DNA from 2 places in the Aliivibrio sp. A6 genome. Region 2 is predicted to be linked to the other one. Evidence: predicted binding sites of a transcription regulator. Region 2 holds the regulator's gene; the other holds the start of a gene.
The links. Region 2 encodes MetJ, which represses methionine synthesis genes. Its sites were predicted from a motif close to TTAGACNTNTANANGTCTAA; they were not measured.
Positions count from the first base shown of each region.

Region 1: the regulator MetJ is predicted to act here: its motif matches at 1,462-1,481, upstream of metH (methionine synthase).

Region 1 covers NZ_JARACR010000002.1:255,673-259,112, reverse strand. The annotation lists gene PVK70_RS02310 (cation:proton antiporter) at 75-1,352, opposite strand; gene metH (methionine synthase) at 1,533-3,440, shown strand, end outside.
Region 2 covers NZ_JARACR010000006.1:117,777-121,216, forward strand. The annotation lists gene PVK70_RS05875 (bifunctional aspartate kinase/homoserine dehydrogenase II) at 1-370, opposite strand, end outside; gene PVK70_RS05880 (O-succinylhomoserine (thiol)-lyase) at 370-1,536, opposite strand; gene metJ (met regulon transcriptional regulator MetJ) at 1,721-2,041, shown strand; gene PVK70_RS05890 (alpha-amylase family glycosyl hydrolase) at 2,158-3,440, shown strand, end outside.

The DNA of each region.
Region 1 (3,440 bases), on a different contig from region 2:
GAAGATTATTGTATAGGTATAAAAAATGGAGATACATAAAATGCATCTCCACTAATATTTGCTAGCGATAGAGGTTAAGTATCTTTTTCTAATTTTTTTGCTTTTTCAATCATTGCTGTAATGGTAGAACCTTGAACTAAAATAGAGAAGACAACGACTGAATAAGTCATAACAAGTATGATTTCTCGTACGTCTATATTCTTCTCTGGGATAACTAAAATACCAGCAGGGATAGCTAGAGCCATCGCTAAGGCTAAACCTCCTCTAAGTCCACCCCAGGTTAATATATTTACAGATAATGGGTTATAGGTTCTAAATCGCTTAAAGCTAATATAAGACAAAAAGACACTTAAGTAGCGACTTGCTAGTACTAGTGGAATAGATATTGCCATTAATACCCAGTCTTCTTGATGGAATTGAAACAGAAGCATCGACATACCGATAAGAAGAAATAATACACCATTTAAGAATTCATCAACCAACTCCCAGAAGTGATCTAGATGGTCTTCACTTTCTTTTGAAAAACCAATATAACGTGTCCAGTTACCAATCATAATTCCAGATACAACCATTGCTAATGGACCTGAAACTTCAAGGATACCAGCAAAGGCATAACCCGATGTTGGAATACCTATAGTTAATAATAATTCCATTGAATGGTCATTTGTAGAGCTTATTAGATAATGAAAAATTAGACCTAAAACAAACCCATAAATAATACCGCCAATAGCTTCTTGTAAAAATAATGCAGTGACACTACCGACTGTTGGCGCTTCTGAGCCAAAAGCAATCGTAAATAGTGTTACGAAGATAACTAAGCCAAAACCATCATTAAATAACGATTCACCTTCGATTTGAGTTGAAATACGTTGTGGAGCATTCAGCTTTTTTACAATAGCGAGAACAGCAATAGGATCAGTTGGGGAGATAAGGGAGCCAAATAATAAGCAGTAGATTAAATCAAGATTAATACCAATGAGATTGCATATTCCCCATAACGCAAAACCAATAAAGAAGGTTGAAAATAGCGTAGCCCCTAAAGCAAGTACAGTTATCTCCCATTTTTGATCTTTCAGGTTTTGTAATTTGATTCCTAGCCCACCGGCAAATAATAAGAAGCCAAGTATTCCATTTAATAGGAAGTCTTCAAAATCTATCTCAGTTAAAGTTTCGGTTGCCACTTCTCTTAGGTTAAACCAATCATTTTGCCCCGCGATGATGATCCCTAGTGATAACATCATTGAACCTGCAGTGATAGCGATCGTAGTTTGCATTTTTCCTATCTTGCTATTAATAAAAGCAATTAGCATAGCAGCAGCTGCTAAAAAACAGAGTGTGTTATACACAGACATGGTTAACCTCTAAATATGTTATTAATGTAACAAAATGTGATTAAGGTCATTTTCCGCTCTATTTGATAAATATCAAACTTTATTTCTAATTTGTAGAAATAAATCCATTTTGGACGTCTAGATTCCTATTCTATGTGTGATAGGATTGTAAACGAAACGTATTATGGATGAGGCAGTACCGTGGCAGGAAGCAATAAAAAAACTCAAATAGAACAACAGTTATTAAAACGTATTCTTTTGATAGATGGTGGTATGGGTACCATGATCCAAGAGTATAAGTTTGAAGAGCAAGATTATCGTGGAGAGCGCTTTAGTGATTGGCATTGTGATTTAAAAGGTAACAATGACCTTTTAGTGCTTTCTCGTCCTCAAATTATCAGGGATATTCATTCTGCTTATTTAGAAGCGGGTGCTGATATTTTAGAAACGAATACCTTTAACTCAACAACAATCGCAATGGCTGACTATGATATGGAAAGCCTGAGCGAAGAAATGAACTTCGAAGCTGCAAGGTTAGCAAGAGAAGTCGCTGATGAGTGGACATTAAAAACACCACATAAACCGCGTTATGTTGCAGGTGTTTTAGGTCCTACAAACCGAACATGTTCTATCTCCCCTGATGTAAATGACCCAGGCTATCGAAATGTTTCTTTTGATGAATTAGTTGAAGCCTATTCTGAATCCACTCGAGCCTTAATTAGAGGTGGTTCTGATTTAATTCTTATCGAAACTATCTTTGATACCTTGAATGCAAAAGCCTGTTCTTTTGCCGTAGAATCCGTTTTTGAAGAAATGGGTATAACATTACCAGTAATGATCTCAGGTACGATAACCGATGCATCAGGGCGAACTTTATCTGGTCAAACAACCGAAGCGTTCTACAATGCTTTACGTCATGTTAAACCAATCTCATTCGGTTTAAACTGTGCGTTGGGGCCTGATGAGTTACGTGAGTATGTGAGTGAGCTATCTCGTATTTCAGAATGCAGCGTGTCTGCACACCCTAATGCCGGTTTACCTAACGCCTTTGGTGAATATGACCTCTCTCCAGAGGAAATGGCAGAGCATGTAAAGGAATGGGCTGAAAGTGGTTTCCTAAATTTGATTGGTGGTTGTTGTGGTACAACACCTGAGCATATCCGCCAAATGGCACAAGTGGTTGAAGGTGTTAAACCCCGTCAATTACCGACACTTCCTGTTGCTTGTCGTTTATCGGGTTTAGAGCCACTAACTATTGAAAAAGACTCTCTTTTTGTAAATGTCGGTGAAAGAACCAATGTTACCGGCTCTGCTCGCTTTAAACGTTTAATTAAAGAAGAGCTATATGATGAAGCATTGAGTGTTGCTCGTGAGCAAGTAGAAAACGGAGCTCAAATCATCGATATCAATATGGATGAAGGGATGCTTGATGCTGAAGCGTGTATGGTTAAATTCTTAAACCTGTGTGCTTCAGAACCTGAGATATCTAAAGTTCCTGTAATGGTTGATTCTTCTAAATGGGAAGTTATCGAAGCTGGACTTAAATGTATTCAAGGCAAGGGTATTGTTAACTCAATATCGCTTAAAGAAGGTAAAGAAAAATTCTTACAACAAGCTAAGCTAATCCGTCGCTATGGTGCTGCTGTGATTGTGATGGCTTTTGATGAAGTCGGCCAAGCGGATACGCGTGAGCGAAAAATAGAAATATGTACTAACGCTTATAACATCTTAGTAGATGAAATTGGTTTCCCACCAGAAGACATTATTTTTGACCCAAACATCTTTGCTGTTGCAACGGGGATCGATGAGCATAATAACTACGCTGTTGATTTTATTGAAGCCGTAGCTGATATAAAAAGAACGCTTCCCCATGCCATGATTTCAGGTGGCGTATCTAACGTATCATTCTCATTCCGAGGTAATAATTACGTACGTGAAGCTATTCACGCCGTGTTCTTATATCACTGTTTTAAGAACGGTATGGATATGGGTATCGTAAATGCAGGCCAATTAGAAATTTACGATAATGTACCTGAAGATTTACGTGAAGCGGTAGAAGATGTCGTACTTAACCGTCGTAATGATTCAACAGAACGCTTACTTGATATG
Region 2 (3,440 bases):
CACCATGACCAAGTACATCCGCTTGCTGAACTTCTGTCAAAGGAGCATATAATTGACCAATAGCGACCAACTCCTTATGCAGCTCCTCAAGCAATGGCTCTGCATTTTCAACGGTCAATAATTCAGAGACTAAACCTTGTTGGTATTGTCGTAAGGATCCCAATACTTCATGCGCAAGGCGACCATCTTTTGATAGTGCCTCAAACCATTCTAAAATTCGGTTCGTTGTATTACCCGCAGCAGAGACAACCACTAAATCATGATCATGAGAATATTCTTTTAATATGGTAGCTACACGACGGTAACACTCCGGATCAGCAAGGCTACTACCACCAAATTTATGTAACTGGCGCGTGACGACTCCTGTCATTATTTCACTCCTGCTGCTACAAGGAAGGCTTGTTTAAGATCGGCAATCAGATCTCGGCTGTCTTCTAATCCAACGGAAATACGTAATAGTGTTGGAGCCAATCCGGCTTCTGCTTGCGCTTCATCAGACATCGCTCTATGGGTCATGGTACCCGGATGGGCAATGAGACTTTCTACTCCACCAAGTGATTCAGCTAAAGAGAAATATTTAAGCTCTTTTACAAACACCTTTAATTGCTCTAATGACCCATTTAGCTCAAAGCTTAACATTGCACCAAACCCTGCTTGTTGGCGTTTAGCAATATCATGGCCCGGATGCTCAGGTAAGCTTGGGTGATAAATTGTGCCTACTAATGCTTCTTCTTGAAGACACTTAAGCACCTCCATTGCATTCTCTTCATGCACTCGCATACGCGCACCTAAGGTACGAATACCACGTAAGGTTAAGTAGCTATCAAATGCAGTGCCTGTTGCACCAATGCAATTTCCCCACCATGCGAGATCATCTGCGTGCGCTTGTGTTTTTGCGATTAATACGCCACCAACAACATCAGAATGACCATTAATGTATTTAGTTGTCGAGTGAAGGACAAAGTCAGCACCAAGCGTTAAAGGTTGCTGTAAGACAGGAGAAAGGAAAGTGTTATCAACAGCAACTAAAGCACCTACTTTTGCGGCTTTTTGACAAATTTCAGCAATATCTACCACTCGAACTAATGGATTAGAAGGGGTCTCTAATAAAATAAGTTTAGGCTTTTTAGCAATGGCGGCATCTAAAGCCTTAGTATCCGATTGATCAACAAATAAGGTTTGGAAGTCACCTTTATTAGCGCGAGTGTTAAATAAGCGATACGTTCCGCCATAACAGTCATGAGGGGCAACAATAAGATCATCAGGACCAAGCAGAGCTGAAACCATTAGATTAAGCGCTGAAGTACCGCAGTTTGTCACAACCGCACCAGCACCACACTCTAAATCAGATAAGGTGGTCTCTAGTTGTGTTCGAGTTGGGTTTCCTGAGCGAGCATAATCGTACTTTGGTACATCACCAAATTCAGGGAAGCTGTAGTTAGTTGATAAGTAGATAGGAGGCACAACCGCATTATGTTGTGAATCGCTTTCAATGCCAGTACGAACTGCAATAGTTGCCGGTTTTCTCTCGCTCATAATTTCCCTTCCAAACTGCTAAGCAGTGGTATAATCTAATCCATAAGTTATATTCTTCTACTTTACCACCACAAAATGAGACGTCAATACTTCTAGACGTCTATATATCTTTGCTTATAGCCGTAAATATCGCTAGAATTAGAGACTCTAACTCAACATCAATAATTCTGAACGAAGGTGAACAATGGCTGATTGGAATGGTGACTATTTAAGTCCTTATGCCGAACATGGTAAAAAAAGCGAACAAGTAAAAAAAATTACTGTTTCTATTCCAACAAAGGTACTGCAAATCCTTACTGATGAACGTACGCGTCGCCAAGTAAGTAACCTACGTCACGCAACGAATAGTGAACTATTATGTGAGGCTTTCCTTCATGCTTATACAGGCCAACCTTTACCTACAGACGAAGATCTACGTAAAGACCGCCCTGATGATATTCCTGCAGAAGCAAAAGCATTAATGACCGCAATGGGCATTGAATTCGAAGCGTTTGACGACGAGTAAATAACTTTCATCTCCGCCTCCTGTCTCCTCCTCATTTTTTATAAATCAGGAGGATTACATTTCTACTTGCTTAATAAACAATCACAGTGCCCTACTATAAATATAAAGGATTAACTGTGAAAAATAACATAGCAAAAACAGCGATAGCACTCGCTATTACTTCTCTACTGAGCGCTTGTAGCTCAACCTCAGAAACAACACAAACAACCTCAGCCTATCAATGTAATCCACAGATGATGGAAAAAAGTAATCATTTACGCATCTACCAAATTATGGTGGAAAGCTTTGTTGATGGTGATCCAAACATTGGTCACGGTACTGGCTATGGTCCGAGTCATCATAATGGCGACCTGCAAGGGATCATTGATTCATTAGACTATATTCAATCACTTGGCATGAATACCATTTGGATGACGCCTATTTTTGAATCTGCTCCCATTGAGGGGCAAGATCATTGGGCAGATAAGCTCGATGCTACCGGTTATTTTGCTACTGACTTTTTTAAAATAGATCCTCGCTTTGGCACATTAGAAAAAGCAAAAGAATTAGTAGAAGAAGCACATAAACGTGGAATGTATGTCTTATTTGATGGTGTATTTGGTCACCATAAAGAAGGCCTCATTAAGCCATCACCATCAGGCTTACTACCGAGTGGCAGCAATAATCCAGTTGACTATCCTGAGAGCGAAGACTTTTACTCTGAAGTCGCAGCTTATTGGATATCCGAATTAAAGATTGATGGTTGGCGATTAGATCAAGCTTACCAAGTCCCTACTGAATCTTGGATAAACATTAGAAAAGCCGTTGATAATGCATCACAAAACACGACGTATATTAATAATAAAGGCGAACAAGTTAACCCGCTCGGTTACATGGTGGCTGAGATCTGGAATAACGAAAGCTATATTACAGAAACAGGTTATGGTACTGAGCAAAACCCAGCGCTTTGCTCTGCTTTTGATTTTCCTTTACGCTTTCGTGTCGCTGAAACCTTTGCCGTCAATGAGAGTGGTGTAGGAAATAAAGGCGGTGATTGGCTTAATGAAGGAATGCAAATGCATGAACTCTACCCTTCACACGCATCGCCAAACCTAATGCTAGGCAATCATGATGTCGTTCGCTTTGGTGATTTATTACAACGTGGTGATATTGCAGAACCAAGTGACAGGAATTATTGGTTACGTCATAAAGCAGCCCTTTCATTCCAAGCAGCCTATACCGGCCCTATCACTCTTTATTACGGAGATGAAATTGGCGATCAAGTTGATGGTTTCTCTAACAAAGAAAATAAAGACACTTGTGCTATTAAAGGAGTATGTGATGACCACATCGCTCGCTCATCCGCCAAAATTCATGGCCTTACTGCAACACTAACACCTGACCAACTTAACTTAAAAAC